3 regions of the Streptomyces sp. NPDC006463 genome follow, and region 2 is predicted to be linked to each of the others. Evidence: predicted binding sites of a transcription regulator. Region 2 holds the regulator's gene; each other region holds the start of a gene.
What was found. Region 2 encodes HrcA, which represses chaperone genes, less so after heat shock. Its sites were predicted from a motif close to TTNGCACTCNGNNNNNCNGAGTGCNAA; they were not measured.
Positions count from the first base shown of each region.

Region 1: a site for HrcA is predicted at 3,697-3,723, ahead of groES (co-chaperone GroES). Genes of this name have one in related genera too.
Region 3: a site for HrcA is predicted at 3,733-3,759, ahead of groL (chaperonin GroEL). Genes of this name have one in related genera too.

Region 1 covers NZ_JBIAHP010000012.1:211,296-216,537, reverse strand. Annotated here, with positions in the region: gene ACFYOB_RS23265 (polysaccharide deacetylase family protein) at 1-762, shown strand, start outside; gene ACFYOB_RS23260 (FtsW/RodA/SpoVE family cell cycle protein) at 864-2,264, opposite strand; gene ACFYOB_RS23255 (LCP family protein) at 2,252-2,944, opposite strand; gene ACFYOB_RS23250 (ATP-binding protein) at 2,851-3,168, opposite strand; gene ACFYOB_RS23245 (response regulator) at 3,349-3,579, opposite strand; gene groES (co-chaperone GroES) at 3,867-4,175, shown strand; gene groL (chaperonin GroEL) at 4,312-5,242, shown strand, end outside.
Region 2 covers NZ_JBIAHP010000009.1:256,697-261,938, forward strand. Annotated here, with positions in the region: gene ACFYOB_RS18650 (DUF3097 domain-containing protein) at 1-728, opposite strand, end outside; gene ACFYOB_RS18655 (MBL fold metallo-hydrolase) at 757-1,482, opposite strand; gene hrcA (heat-inducible transcriptional repressor HrcA) at 1,617-2,633, shown strand; gene dnaJ (molecular chaperone DnaJ) at 2,634-3,773, shown strand; gene ACFYOB_RS18670 (nitronate monooxygenase) at 3,930-5,021, shown strand; gene ACFYOB_RS18675 (16S rRNA (uracil(1498)-N(3))-methyltransferase) at 5,018-5,242, shown strand, end outside.
Region 3 covers NZ_JBIAHP010000014.1:93,925-99,166, forward strand. Annotated here, with positions in the region: gene ACFYOB_RS25265 (beta-glucanase) at 1-472, opposite strand, end outside; gene ACFYOB_RS25270 (phosphoribosylanthranilate isomerase) at 543-1,151, opposite strand; gene ACFYOB_RS25275 (Uma2 family endonuclease) at 1,289-1,861, shown strand; gene groL (chaperonin GroEL) at 1,944-3,566, opposite strand; gene ACFYOB_RS25285 (cold-shock protein) at 3,861-4,067, opposite strand; gene ACFYOB_RS25290 (MoaD/ThiS family protein) at 4,480-4,755, opposite strand; gene thrC (threonine synthase) at 4,792-5,242, opposite strand, start outside.

The sequences.
Region 1 (5,242 bases), on a different contig from region 2:
CCGGGCGCACCCGGCGCGTCCGCGTCGCAGCCCGCGCCGTCGCCGACGGGCGGTTCGGGCACGGCCTCGGACGAGGCGTACCGCAAGTGGGGCCTGAAGGGCCCCCTCGAATACGCCCCGAAGCCGGCCCGCAAGCCCGAGATACCGAAGGCGGCCCCGGGCAAGGTCCCGGTGGTCGACCGAATACCCGTCCCGGCCGGGGAGAAGGTCGTCTTCCTGACCTTCGACGACGGCGCGGAGAAGGATCCCGAGTTCCTGAAGATGGCGGCCGATCTGAAGCTGCCGATCAGCATGTTCCTGACGGACAGTGTGGCCTCGCCGGACTACGGGCACTTCGAGAAGCTCCGCGACAACGGCTCGGCGAGCACGATAAACAACCACACGCTGACGCACCCGAACCTGCGGACCCTGTCCTACGCGGCGCAGAAGCACGAGATATGCGGCCAGCAGGAACGCTTGGAGAAGCGCTTCGGCCACCGCCCGCCGCTCTTCCGCCCGCCGTTCGGGAACTACAACGACGACACCCTCCGGGCCGCCTCGGAGTGCGGAGTCTCGTCCCTGGTCCTGTGGCGCGTCTCGATGCAGATCAACAACTTCCAGTACGCCGAAGGCTCCGCCCTCAAACCGGGCGACATCATCCTGGCCCACTTCCGCGGCCCGTCCGAGCTCAAGGGCGCGACGGAGATCCAGATGACGACCCGGATGCTCCAGCGGATCCAGGAACAGGGGTACCGGATAGGGCGCCTGGAGGACTACCTGTAGGCGGTGGACCTGCCGGACCTGCCGGACCTGCCGGACCTGCCGGACCTGCCGGACCTGCCGGACCTGCCGGACCTGCCGGACCCGGCGGGGGAGTCCCGGAGTCATCCCGCCCTCGACACCACCGGGGTGATCGTCGTTTCCACCGGGCCACGGGCGTCCGCCTCGCGTTGGCGTTCCGCGCTGTCGCTGATGCGCAGCAGCAGGGCGATCATGATCCAGTTGGCCAGGAGGGACGAGCCGCCCTTGGCCAGGAAGGGCAGCGCCTTGCCCGTCAGCGGGATCAGGCCCGTCACACCGCCCGCGACCACGAAGACCTGCAGGGCCAGCGCCGAGGCGAGGCCGACCGCCAGCAGTTTGCCGAAGGGGTCGCGGGCGCCGAGCGCCATCCGCAGCCCCCGCTGCACGAGGAGGGCGTACAGGATCAGGACGGCCATGACCCCGGCCAGCCCGAGTTCCTCGCCCACGGTGGTGAGGATGAAGTCGCTGCGGCCGGCGAACTTGATCAGTTCCGGGTGGCCCATGCCGAGGCCGGTGCCCGAGATGCCGCCGGTGCCGAAGCTGAACAGCGCCTGGGCCGACTGGTCGGAGGTGACCCCCGCCGGAGGGTTCGGCGAGTAGACGGACAGCGGCTCCAGCCAGGCCGCCACCCGCGCCTTGACGTGCGGTTCCGTCGAACCCACCACGAAGGCGCCCAGCGACGCCATGAGCACGCCGCACACGATCCAGCTGGTGCGCTCGGTGGCGACGTAGAGCATGACCACGAACACGCCGAAGAAGATCAGCGAGGTGCCGAGGTCGCGTTCGAAGACCAGCACCAGCATCGAGACGATCCACACCGTCACGATGGGGCCGAGCTGGCGCATCGGCGGCAGCCTCATGCCCAGGAACCTGCGGCCCGTCAGCGCCAGGGAGTCGCGGTGGATGACGAGGTATCCCGCGAAGAAGATCGCGATCATGATCTTCACGAACTCGCCCGGCTGCAGCGAGAAGCCGAAGAGGATGATCCAGCGCTTCGCGCCGTAGGTGTCCGCGCCGAAGAACGCCGGAGCGATCAGCAGCACCAGTGCGACGGCCATCGTGATGTAGATGAACCGCTGCAGCAGCCGGTGGTCGCGCAGCAGCGCCAGCACCAGGATGCAGGCGGCGACGCCGACCACCGTCCACATCAGCTGCCCGGGTGCGTTGGCGTCCGAGCCGTACCGCTCGATGTACCCCTGGTCGAGCCGGTGCAGCAGCACCAGTCCCAGCCCGGTCAGCAGCATGGCCAGCGGGAAGACCAGCGGATCCGCGTAGGCGGCGAAGCGGCGCACGCCCAGGTGACCCACCAGCGACAGCAGCGTCATGCTGATCGTGAAGCCGGTGAGGTTGGGCGGCAGCTCGCCGTTCATCGCGAGGCCCGCGGCGGCGTGGCCGAAGACGGCGATCGCGACGACGAAGACCAGGAGCAGCGCCTCGGTGCGGCGGCGCGCGCCCGCCGTCGTCAGGGGCCTCAGTCCACGCACGGGATGCCGCCACCGTCCGCCGGGGCGGGGGAAGGCGGCGGTGAGGACGGCGGCGGGGCCGCGTCCGGCGACGAGGAAGCGGCGCTCGGTGCGCTCGGGCTCGCAGTGGCCTTGGGCCCGATCTGCTCTGCAATGAGGCGCTTTATCTTCATATCATCTACGACGTTTATGTCCTCGCCGTGGTTCCTTCCGAAGCGCTCGACGGGGAGTGTCGTGAATTGCACCTTCCCGCCCGACAGGTTCTTCGCCTGCCGTACGAACGACAGCAGATCCCAGCCCTCATCGGTCATCACGTCCTGCTTCGCGGCGTCGATCAGCTTGATCAGCTTCACCGGGTCAATGAAGGTCCCGGCCGAGTTCAGCTTCTTCGTCGCGCCCGCGAGGAAGGCCTGCTGCCGCTTCGTCCGGTCCAGGTCCCCCCTGTCCAGGCCGTGCCGCTGGCGTACGAAGGCGAGCGACCGCTGTCCGTCGAGGGTCTGCGGGCCGGCCGGGAAGTCGGCGCCCGAGTACCGGTCCTTCACCGCCTTGTTCAGACACACCGGCACACCGACCAGCGCGTCGGCGAGATGGTGGAAACCGGCCAGATTCAGCTCGGCGAAGTGATCGACCGGGGCCCCCAGGAAGTTGCGCACCGTCTCGATCTGCGCCTTGCGTCCCGCCTCCCGGCCCTCGCGCTCCAGCTGCCCGCCGTCCTTGACCCCCTGTGCGACGAGCTGCTCCTGCCTCTTCTCCTTCGCCAGCCCGTACGCCTTCTTGATCTTGTCCTTGCCGTGGCCTGGGGGTCCCCCCGGCGGTAGCTGGGGGAGAACCGCTCGAAGACCCGGTCCCGGTCCGCCTCCGGGATTCCCGGGCCGTCGTCCACGACCTCCAGCACCGCCCAGCCGTCCGCCGCGCCCGACCGCACCACGACCTCCGCCCGGGCGTACCGCAGGGCGTTGTCCACGAGGTTGGCCAGCCGCCCGGTCCAGCCGCGCCTGGTCGCCGGCCGCCGGTACGGGTGCCCGCGCTTCCAGCCGCAGCGCCACCCGGGGGCCGGCCCGGCGCGCCACGTCCTCGTCGTACTCGCCGTCCCTGGCGGTGAGCATCAGCACCGGGGTGGTGTCGCGTGGGCGCGCATGCGGGTGCAGATCTGACACCCGCTCACACTCGGGAGCATGACGTCGAGGAGGACGGCGTCGTACGGGCCGCCCGCCAGGGCGAGGTCCAGGCCGCGGTGGCCGTCGTGCGCGACCTCGGCCGCGTGCCCGTCGGCGGACAGGCCGCGCCGCAGGGACTCGGCGAGGCCCTCTTCGTCTTCGACCACGAGGATGCGCACGCCCCCAAGCGTCACATACCAGACACAATGACCCGGTGCGGGTGATGATCCGGACGGGCTCCCGCCAGGGTTTCCGGGGCTCGGAGGGCTGATCCGCGCAACGCCCGGCGGCGGGAATTGGCACTCCGCTTGACCGAGTGCTAATCGCCGGAATAGTCTCGCACCTGGCACTCGCCCCCGGTGAGTGCCAACACAGCGACAGGCAGGTCCGGCACCCGCGACGACGGATCGACCTGGTCGCCACCTCAGACAGTTAACCCCGGATCTCCGAAGGGGGAGGTCGGATCGTGACGACCGCCAGCTCCAAGGTTGCCATCAAGCCGCTTGAGGACCGCATCGTGGTCCAGCCGCTCGACGCCGAGCAGACCACGGCCTCCGGCCTGGTCATCCCGGACACCGCGAAGGAGAAGCCCCAGGAGGGCGTCGTCCTCGCGGTCGGCCCGGGCCGGTTCGAGGACGGCCAGCGTCTCCCGCTGGACGTCAGCGTCGGCGACATCGTGCTGTACAGCAAGTACGGCGGCACCGAAGTGAAGTACAGCGGCGAGGAGTACCTCGTCCTCTCGGCTCGCGACGTGCTCGCGATCGTCGAGAAGTAATTCGCTTCCAGTTTTGATTTGAGCTGCGCCCCTGGTCACCCTGCTGATGCCGGGGGACGAGGGGCGTAGTTCGTTCTAGGCGGTGGAGGTCGCGGTGAGCGGCCGAGGATCGCAACGAGAGGACTGAACCGCTCCCATGCCGAAGATCCTGAAGTTCGACGAGGACGCCCGTCGCGCCCTCGAGCGCGGCGTCAACAAGCTTGCCGACACGGTGAAGGTGACGATCGGCCCCAAGGGCCGCAACGTCGTCATCGACAAGAAGTTCGGCGCCCCCACCATCACCAACGACGGTGTCACCATCGCCCGCGAGGTCGAGCTGGACGACCCGTACGAGAACCTGGGCGCGCAGCTCGTGAAGGAGGTGGCGACCAAGACCAACGACATCGCGGGTGACGGCACCACCACCGCCACCGTGCTGGCCCAGGCGCTGGTCCGCGAGGGTCTGCGCAACGTCGCCGCGGGCGCGTCCCCGGCCGCCCTGAAGAAGGGCATCGACGCCGCGGTCAAGGCCGTCTCCGAGGAGCTCCTCGCGACCGCCCGCCCGATCGAGGACAAGTCCGACATCGCCGCCGTGGCCGCGCTCTCGGCGCAGGACCAGCAGGTCGGCGAGCTCATCGCCGAGGCGATGGACAAGGTCGGCAAGGACGGTGTCATCACCGTCGAGGAGTCCAACACCTTCGGCCTGGAGCTGGAGTTCACCGAGGGCATGGCCTTCGACAAGGGCTACCTCTCGCCGTACATGGTCTCCGACCAGGAGCGTATGGAGGCCGTCCTCGACGACCCGTACATCCTGATCAACCAGGGCAAGATCTCCTCGATCCAGGACCTCCTGCCGCTGCTGGAGAAGGTCATCCAGGCCGGCGCCTCCAAGCCGCTGCTGATCATCGCCGAGGACGTCGAGGGCGAGGCGCTCTCCACCCTCGTCGTCAACAAGATCCGCGGCACCTTCAACGCGGTCGCCGTCAAGGCCCCCGGCTTCGGTGACCGTCGCAAGGCGATGCTGCAGGACATGGCCACCCTCACCGGTGCCACCGTCATCGCCGAGGAGGTCGGCCTCAAGCTCGACC
Region 2 (5,242 bases):
GTCACCCTGGACAGGATGTGCTGCCAGGCGGCCCCGGTGTTCTGCGGCCAGCCGAGGGACCGGCAGATGCCCGTCTTCCAGTCCTGGCCCCGGGGGATGACCGGCCACGCGGCGATGCCCAGCGCGGACGGTTTCACCGCCTGCCACACGTCCACGTACGGGTGGCCCACGACCAGCACGTCCGGCGAGGTCACGGACGCCGCGATACGGGACTCCTTCGACCCCGGCACCAGGTGGTCCACCAGGACCCCCAGCCGGGCGTCCGGGGCCGGGCCGAACTCCGCCACGACGGCCGGGAGGTCGTCGATGCCCTCCAGGTACTCCACCACCACGCCCTCGATGCGCAGGTCGTCGCCCCAGACCCGCTCCACCAGCTCGGCGTCGTGCCGGCCCTCGACGTAGATCCGGCCCGCACGCGCCACCCGGGCCCGGGCGCCGGGTACGGCGATCGATCCGGACGCGGTGCGGGCCGGCGCCGCCGGGGCGCGGGACGGGCGGACCAGGGTGACGACCGCCCCGTCCAGCAGGAACCCGCTCGGCTCCATCGGGAACACCCGCCGCTTGCCGAACCGGTCCTCCAGGGTCACCGTGCCCGCCTCGCAGGCCACCACCGCGCCGCAGAAATCCGTACCGGCCACCTCGACCACCAGATCGGGTTCCGCCGCCACCTCCGGCACGGCCTTGGGGCGCTTCCACTGCGGGGTCAGGTCGGGGGAGTACTCGCGCATCCGGCCGACAGTAGGAGAGCCGCGGCCGTCATGCCTCCGACACGCCGAAACGGGCGGCCAGTGTGGCGCGTTGCGCACGGACGAAGTCCGCGGAGACCACCGCTCCGTGACCCGGCACGTACAGCGCGTCGTCCCCGCCCAGCGACAGCAGCCGGTCCATGGCCGCCGGCCACTGCGCCGGCACCGCGTCGTCGCCGGCCTGCGGTTCGCCCGACTCCTCGACCAGGTCCCCGCAGAAGACCGTCTCGCGCTCGCCGGGCACGAAGACGGCCAGGTCGTGCCCGCTGTGCCCGGGCCCCACGTTCGCCAGCAGCACCTGCACCCCGCCCAGCTCCAGTGTCCACTCGCCCGACACGGCGTGCTGGGGCAGCACCAGCAGGTCCACGGCCTCCGCCGCCTCCGCCTCCGCAAGTCCCTGCCGTACGGCGGACTCGCGCAGCTCCTCGCGGCCCGTGGAGAGCAGCGAGTCCAGCCCGACCGCCCCGAACACCTCGGCCCCGGAGAAGGCCGCCCCGCCCAGCACGTGATCGAAATGACCGTGCGTGAATGCGATATGAGTCACGTGCCGGCCGGTCAGCCGCTCCGCCTCGGCCCGCAGCAGCGCGCCCTCCCGCAGGCACGAACCGGGGTCGACGAGGAGGACGGAATCGTCCCCCACCACCAGTCCCACCGTGCAGTCCCACACCGGAAGCCGCCGCCGACCGGTCCGACCGGTCAACCGTTCCCAGCCCGCCTCTTCCCAACGTACGTCCATGCCGCGACGCTACCCTGGCGGGCCTCCCTTGCCAGGGTCTTACTACCCGGCCGTACACTGAGCGGGGGTCTCTGGCACTCGAACGCCCAGAGTGCCAGACAGCAGGCAACGGACCACAGCTGGAGGTGTGCGCGATGCTCAGCGAACGCAGACTCGAAGTGCTGCGCGCCATCGTCCAGGACTACGTCGGGACGGAGGAGCCGGTTGGCTCCAAGGCGCTCACCGAGCGCCACCGGCTCGGGGTCTCGCCCGCCACCGTGCGCAACGACATGGCCGTGCTGGAGGACGAGGGCTACATCGCCCAGCCCCACACCAGCGCCGGGCGGATCCCCACCGACAAGGGGTACCGGCTCTTCGTCGACAAGCTGGCGGGGGTCAAGCCGCTGTCGTCGCCCGAGCGGCGGGCCATCCAGAACTTCCTCGACGGCGCCGTCGACCTCGACGACGTGGTCGGCCGGACGGTGCGGCTGCTCGCGCAGCTCACCCGCCAGGTCGCGGTCGTCCAGTACCCCTCGCTGACGCGCTCCACCGTGCGCCACGTCGAGCTCCTGTCGCTGGCCCCGGCCCGGCTGATGCTCGTACTGATCACCGACACGGGACGCGTCGAGCAGCGGCTCATCGACTGCGCGACCCCCTTCGCCGAGACCTCGCTCGCCGACCTGCGGGCCCGCCTCAACAGCAGGGTCGTCGGCCGCCGGTTCACGGATGTGCCCCCGCTCGTCCAGGACCTCCCCGAATCCTTCGAGGCCGAGGACCGCAGCACGGTCTCCACCGTGCTCGCCACACTCCTCGAAACCCTGGTCGAGGAAGCCGAAGAGCGGCTGATGATCGGCGGTACCGCCAATCTCACCCGCTTCGGACACGATTTTCCCCTGACGATCAGGCCGGTGCTCGAAGCGCTGGAGGAGCAGGTCGTGCTCCTCAAGCTGCTGGGCGAGGCCAACGAGTCGGGAATGGCCGTACGGATCGGGCATGAGAATGCCTACGAGGGACTGAACTCCACGTCCGTCGTCTCGGTCGGTTACGGTTCGGGCGGCGAAACTGTCGCCAAACTCGGCGTGGTCGGACCGACCCGCATGGACTACCCCGGAACGATGGGAGCGGTACGCGCAGTGGCACGTTACGTCGGACAGATCCTGGCGGAGTCGTAAGTGGCCACCGACTACTACGCCGTTCTCGGCGTGCGCCGCGACGCATCGCAGGACGAGATCAAGAAGGCCTTCCGGCGCCTCGCGCGTGAACTCCACCCGGATGTGAATCCGGACCCGAAGACGCAGGAGCGCTTCAAGGAGATCAACGCGGCTTACGAGGTGCTCTCGGACCCGCAGAAGAAGCAGGTCTACGACCTCGGCGGCGACCCGCTGTCCTCCTCGGGCGGCGGCGGTGGCGCGGGCGGATTCGGAGCGGGCGGCTTCGGCAACTTCTCCGACATCATGGACGCCTTCTTCGGCCAGGCCTCGCAGCGCGGCCCGCGCTCGCGCACCCGCCGCGGCCAGGACGCCATGATCCGCCTGGACCTGGAGCTGGACGAGGCGGCCTTCGGGACCACCAAGGACATCCAGGTCGACACGGCCGTCGTCTGCACCACCTGCTCCGGTGAGGGCGCAGCTCCGGGCACCTCCGCGCAGACGTGTGACATGTGCCGCGGCCGCGGCGAGGTCTCGCAGGTCACCCGGTCCTTCCTGGGCCAGGTCATGACCTCGCGCCCCTGCCCGCAGTGCCAGGGCTTCGGCACCGTGGTCCCGACCCCGTGTCACGAGTGCGCGGGTGACGGCCGGGTCCGCTCCCGCCGCAGCCTCACGGTCAAGATCCCGGCGGGCGTCGAGAACGGCACCCGCATCCAGCTCGCGGGCGAGGGCGAGGTCGGCCCCGGCGGCGGCCCCGCCGGCGACCTGTACGTGGAGATCCACGAGCTGCCGCACCCGACCTTCCAGCGGCGCGGGGACGACCTGCACTGCACGGTCACCATCCCGATGACGGCGGCCGCGCTGGGCACCAAGTGCCCGCTGGAGACGCTGGACGGCCTGGAGGAGATCGACATCCGGCCCGGTACCCAGTCCGGCCAGGCGATCCCGCTGCACGGACGCGGCGTCACCCACCTGCGCGGTGGCGGGCGCGGCGACCTGATCGTGCACGTCGAGGTCACCACCCCGGGCAAGCTGGACCCGCAGCAGGAGGACCTGCTGCGGCAGCTGGCGAAGCTGCGCGGCGAGGAGCGGCCGACCGGCCAGTTCGCGCCGGGGCAGCAGGGTCTGTTCAGCAGGTTGAAGGACGCCTTCAACGGTCGCTGACCGTCCTGACCTCATCGACGGGCCCGGCCCGGGGACGCCCCGGCCGGGCTCGCCGCATGTCCCGCGAGGCCGCTTCCCGGCCACGCCAGGAAGCGGACTATGCCAGGCGAATGCCGTGATTCGGCCCCATGGGCGGGACGTGGCACGATGCAGTCCATGTCCACCGCGCGGAACGGTCTCTCCCCTTACCCGATCGTGCAGGCACCCATGGAGGGCGGCGCCTCCTGTCCGCCGCTCGTCGCCGCCGTGTGCGAGGCGGGCGGGCTGGGCTTCCTGGCCGGTGGCTACAAGACCGCCGACGGCATGTACCAGGAGATCAAGCAGGTACGCGCGCTCACCCGGCGCCCCTTCGGGGTGAACCTCTTCATGCCGCAGACCGGTTACGTGGACCCGGCCGCGGTCGAGGCCTACCGCGGGCAGCTGGCCGGAGAGGCGAGCTGGTACGAGATCTCGCTCGCCGACGAGGACATCATCGGCACCAGCGACGACGGCTATGAAGCGAAGCTCGCCATTCTGCGGGAGGACCCCGTTCCGGTCGTCTCCTTCACCTTCGGCTGCCCCGCCCCGGCGGTCCTCGCCTCGCTGCGCAAGGCCCGTACGTACACCGTCGTCACCGCGACCTCGGTCGAGGAGGCCCGCGCCGCGCAGGAGGCCGGAGCCGACGCCGTCTGCGTGCAGGGGGTGGAGGCCGGCGGCCACCAGGGCACCCACCGGGACGACGCGCAGGCCGACGGCACGGCGGCGGTGGGCCTGCTCGCGCTCGTGGCGCAGGTACGGGAGGCCGTGGCCCTCCCGATCATCGCGGCGGGCGGCCTGATGCGGGGCTCGCAGATCGCGGCGCTCCTGGCGGCGGGCGCGGAGGCGGCACAGCTCGGGACGGCCTTCCTGGCCTGTCCGGAGTCGGGGGCGGACCCGCTGCACAAGAAGGCGCTGACCGACCCGCTGTTCGTCCACACCGAGCTGACCCGGGCCTTCTCCGGGCGGCCGGCCAGGGGGCTCGTGAACCGGTTCATGCGCGAGCACGGACCGTACGCCCCCGCCGCCTACCCGCAGGTCCACCACCTGACCTCGGGGCTGCGCAAGGCGGCCGCCGCGGCCGGGGACCCGCAGGGCATGGCCCTGTGGGCGGGCCAGGGGCACCGGCTGGCGCGCACGCTGCCGGCCGGGGAGCTGGTGGAGGTGCTGGCGGCCGAACTGGCCGAGGCGCAGAGCACGTTGAAGGCAAGGCAGATGAGGAGTGCGTCATGACCGCCCCGGTGTTCGTGGTCGAAGAGGTCCCGGCGGGACCGGAGTTCGTCCTGGACGGCCCTGAGGGCCGGCACGCGGTGTCCGTGAAACGGCTGAACCCGGGTGAGGACGTGGTCCTCACCGACGGCCGGGGCGGCTGGGCGGAGGCGGTCGTGAAGGCCGCCGAGGGCAAGGACCGCTTGGTCCTGGCGGTGTCCTCGACCGGGCTGGAAGCCGAGCCG
Region 3 (5,242 bases), on a different contig from region 2:
CGTGGTTGGAGAGCTCCAGCAGGTCCGGGTTGTCGGGGTGGTACTCGAAGACGTCGATCTCCTGGCCACCGTCCCGCCAGGTCCAGATCGCCGGCCAGGCACCCAGCTCCACCGGGAGCCTGACCCGGGCCTCCAGGACGTCGCCGGTGCGCACCATGAAGCCCTCGTCGCTGCCCTCGGTGGTGAGCAGCCCGGTGTTCCAGTTGCCGTCGGGCCTGAGCTTGGCCCGGAAGACGCCGCTGCGGCTGTAGGCGGGATCGTCGACGAGGTGGTCCAGTTTGTTGTCGCCCGGGTTCGTCGGGCCGCCGTCGGGATACGCCCACGAGCGGCCCGCGACCCATTGGGTGGGCGAGGTGAAGTCGGCGGTGAAGAGGGGGGCGAGGCGCGCCTTGACCGCACCCGCGCCGCCGGCGCCCGCCGGGGCGAGGCGCGACGTCAAGCGCCGCAGCCAGCCGAGCTTTTCCGAGTCCATGCAGGGGGTGTGCCCACAACCGGACGCACCCATGCCGGAATCATCGCGCAGGGTAATCGTATGGAAGCATTCAGCGACCGGTGTTGCGCGCCGCCTCGACGAAGGCGCGGATCAGCTCGGGCGACTTCACCCCCCGCGCGCGCTCCACGCCGCTGGAGACGTCCACGCCCCACGCGCCGGTGACCCGGACGGCCTCGCCGACGTTGGCGGGGGTCAGCCCGCCCGCGAGCAGCCACCGACCCTCGGGCGGCGTGAAGTCCGCAGATCCCCAGTTCCACGGCTTGCCGGAGCCCGGGTCGGGGGCGTCGAGGAGCAGCAGGTCCTCGCCGTACTCGCCGCAGCGCTTCACGTGCTCGGCGGTGGCCCGCAGCAGCGTCCGCCCCTCGGCGCGCAGCGCCGCGAAGTCCTCGGGGCCCTCCTCGCCGTGCAGCTGCACGCCCCGTACACCGCTCTCCTCGGCGAACCGGCGCACCTCCGCCACCGGCTGCCCCCGGAACACGCCGACGGTGAGCACCCCGTCCGGCACCCGCGCGGCCAGCTCCCGCGCGGTGGCCGCGTCGACCGTACGGGGGCTGCCGGGCGCGAAGACGAACCCGACGGCATCGGCCCCGGCGGCCACGGCCACGTCGACGTCGTGCGCGGTCTTCAGGCCGCAGATCTTGACGAAGAGATCGCTCATGCCCCCAGTCAACCAAAGCCCCCTGTTGGGTGGTGATCCGTCTCGGCAACCGGGCGGGACCGTCCGCCCGTCACCAGCCTGGAACGAGCATCACGGCCAGTGCCCAGCACGCCACGCGGAGGACTACGGTGACGATCATGACCGAGCGGGCCACACCGATAGAGCAGGCGGCACTGCCGACGTTCGAGACGCTCCTGCGCACCGTTGAGGAGATGGACACGCCAGAGGGCTTCAAGGCCGAGCTCATCCGGGGGAAGATCATCGTTTCGCCGTTCTCCAAGCTGCGCCACCTGCGTCGCATGCGTGCGCTGCGTGAACAGCTCGAGGCCCACGCACCCGAGGGGCACATCGCGGAGATCGCACCCTTCCTCTTCCGGTTCTCGGCAGCGGAGCGCGCGTACGGGCCCGCCCTCTTCGTCGCGGACGAATCGGCCTTCGAGGGCGAGGGCCGGCACGCGGACGGGGCGGCCCTGTCGCTCGTCGGAGAGTTCACGTCCGTCTCCACCAGGGATACCGACTGGAGCGAGAAGCTGGATGTGTACGGTCGGCTCGTACCGGTCTACCTGGTCGTCGACATGCAGGGCTCGGAGATCACCTGCTTCTGGGACCCCTCGCCGCACGGATACCGCTCCCGTACGAAGGTGTCCTTCGACCAGCCCCTGCACGTCCCGAAGCCGTTCGACTTCACCATCGACACCACCGGCTTCTAGACACGCGGAAACGCCCGAGGGCGGCACCCCCGTACGGGAGTGCCGCCCTCGTTCGAGAACAGCCGATCAGCCTTCAGGCCGATCAGAAGTCCATGTCACCGCCCGGCATGCCGCCCGGGGCGCCGGCGCCGGCCTTCTCGGGCTTGTCGGCGATGACGGCCTCGGTGGTCAGGAACAGCGCGGCGATCGACGCGGCGTTCTGCAGCGCGGAGCGCGTGACCTTGGCCGGGTCGATGATGCCCTCGGCGATCATGTCCACGTACTCGCCGGACGCGGCGTTGAGGCCGTGACCGATCGGCAGGTTGCGGACCTTCTCGACGACGACGCCACCCTCGAGACCACCGTTGACGGCGATCTGCTTGAGCGGGGCCTCAAGGGCCAGGCGCACGGCGTTGGCGCCGGTCGCCTCGTCGCCCGTGAGCTCCAGCTTCTCGAAGACCGCGGAGGCCTGCAGCAGGGCCACGCCACCACCGGCGACGATGCCCTCCTCGACGGCCGCCTTCGCGTTGCGAACGGCGTCCTCGATGCGGTGCTTGCGCTCCTTGAGCTCGACCTCGGTCGCGGCGCCGGCCTTGATGACGGCCACGCCGCCGGCCAGCTTCGCGAGGCGCTCCTGGAGCTTCTCGCGGTCGTAGTCCGAGTCGGAGTTCTCGATCTCGGCGCGGATCTGGTTCACGCGACCGGCAACCTGGTCGCTGTCACCGGCACCGTCGACGATGGTGGTCTCGTCCTTGGTGATGACGACCTTGCGGGCGCGGCCGAGCAGGTCGAGACCGGCGTTCTCCAGCTTGAGGCCGACCTCCTCGGAGATGACCGTGCCACCGGTGAGGATGGCGATGTCGCCGAGCATGGCCTTGCGGCGGTCGCCGAAGCCCGGGGCCTTGACGGCGACGGACTTGAAGGTGCCGCGGATCTTGTTGACGACCAGGGTCGACAGGGCCTCGCCCTCGACGTCCTCGGCGATGATCAGCAGCGGCTTGCCGGACTGCATGACCTTCTCCAGGAGCGGCAGCAGGTCCTTGACCGAGCCGATCTTGGAGTTGACGATCAGGATGTACGGGTCGTCGAGAGCCGACTCCATACGCTCCATGTCGGTGGCGAAGTACGCCGAGATGTAGCCCTTGTCGAAGCGCATACCCTCGGTGAGCTCCAGCTCCAGACCGAAGGTCTGGGACTCCTCGACGGTGATGACGCCTTCCTTGCCGACCTTGTCCATGGCCTCGGCGATGAGCTCGCCGATCTGGGTGTCGGCGGCGGAGATGGAGGCCGTGGAAGCGATCTGCTCCTTGGTCTCGACATCCTTCGCCTGCTCCAGCAGGGCGCCGGAGACGGCCTCGACGGCCTTCTCGATGCCGCGCTTGAGGGCCATCGGGTTGGCGCCGGCGGCCACGTTGCGCAGGCCCTCGCGGACGAGCGCCTGGGCGAGCACGGTCGCGGTGGTCGTACCGTCGCCGGCGACGTCGTCCGTCTTCTTGGCGACTTCCTTGACCAGCTCGGCGCCGATCTTCTCGTACGGGTCCTCGAGCTCGATCTCCTTGGCGATGGAGACACCATCGTTGGTGATCGTGGGCGCGCCCCACTTCTTCTCAAGGACGACGTTGCGACCCTTGGGGCCAAGGGTGACCTTGACGGCGTCGGCGAGCTGGTTCATCCCACGCTCGAGACCGCGCCGGGCCTCCTCGTCGAACGCAATGATCTTGGCCATCTGAAGTGGTCCTCCCGGACAGCGGTGGATTGCTCCCGGACCGCGCCCGCGCCCGCGACGGACGGCCTGCGTGCCCGGCGGTTCCTTCCCGCCGGACCCTGCGGGCCTCACCGACCCGGTCCTCGTTTTGGTAGCACTCTCACCTGGAGAGTGCTAACGCCAATGATTAGCACTCGACCCCCACGAGTGCAAGCGGCTTGGGCGAACGCCCCCGTGAACGCACGAGGGGCCCACACCCCGTGTCCAGGATGTGGGCCCCTCTTACGTACGCGTGGGCGGTCGATCGCGCCGGGACTAGCCGAGTGCGAGCTTGACCATGTCCGCCTGCGGACCCTTCTGGCCCTGCGAGATCTCGAACTCGACCCGCTGACCCTCTTCAAGGGTGCGGTATCCGTCCATCTGGATGGCGCTGTAGTGGACGAACACATCCGCACCACCGTCGACCGCGATGAAGCCGTAGCCCTTCTCCGCGTTGAACCACTTGACGGTGCCCTGAGCCATGCCTAACTCCCCTATTACTGGCCCTTGCGCAGGAACGCACTTCGCGCTCCCGGGTCAGAACTTGCGTCGGAACGCGTCGACCGAGGCTGAATGTATCCGCGTCGGTGCTGTCTGCAACAGGTCAATCCGACGAGAAATCTGGACACCCAGAAACATTGAAATAGAGTGAAAATTTGGCATATCGCAGGGCAACTCGGGCCCGACATATCTCGCCAAAGCCCCATACCGCGCTTGCACATTGACCCGATGTCGACCCTCACGCGACCCGTTCATATGCTGCGGGCAAGTCCAGCGGAGGGGACTTCCCCAACTCTACCGTGCCCAATCAAACAGAATTGCCCCCTCCGCTTTTAGCGGAGGGGGCAATTACGGTTTTCGTGCGTCAGCAGCCGCCGGCACTGTGCCGGGCTGGTCAGCCTCCGGCGACGGCGGGAATGATCGAGACACCGGCGCCGTCCGGCGTCACCGCCTCCAGCCCTCCCTCGAATCGCACGTCGTCGTCATTGACGTAGACGTTCACGAAGCGGCGCAGCTTGCCCTGGTCGTCCAGGACGCGGGCGGCGATGCCCGGGTGGCTCTTCTCCAGCGACTCGATGACCTCGGCCAGGGTCGCGCCCTCGGCCGGGACCTCGGCCTGGCCGCCGGTGTAGGTGCGCAGGATGGTGGGGATGCGGACGTTGACGCTCATGGCGCTACTGCCTTTCCGGTAGGGCTTGGGAGATGGTCAGGCCAGGCCGGCGGCGCGGAACGCGTCCAGGCTCGGGCGGATGGTGGCGGTCTGACCGCTGTCGGCGGCCACCGCCTCCAGGGTCTTGAGGCCGTCACCGGTGTTCAGGACGACGGTGGTGAGCGCCGGGTCGAGCTGCCCGTTCTCGATGAGCTTCTTCGTGACGCCGACGGTCACGCCGCCCGCGGTCTCGGCGAAGATGCCCTCGGTCTGCGCGAGGATCTTGATGGCCTCGACGACCTGCTCGTCGTTGACGTCCTCGACGAAGCCGCCGGTGCGCCGGGCGATGTCCAGGACGTACGGGCCGTCCGCCGGGTTGCCGATCGCGAGGGACTTGGCGATGGTGTTCGGCTTCTGCGGGCGGACCACGTCGTGGCCGGCCTTGAAGGCGGTGGACACCGGGGAGCAGCCCTCGGCCTGGGCACCGAAGATCTTGTACGGCTTGTCC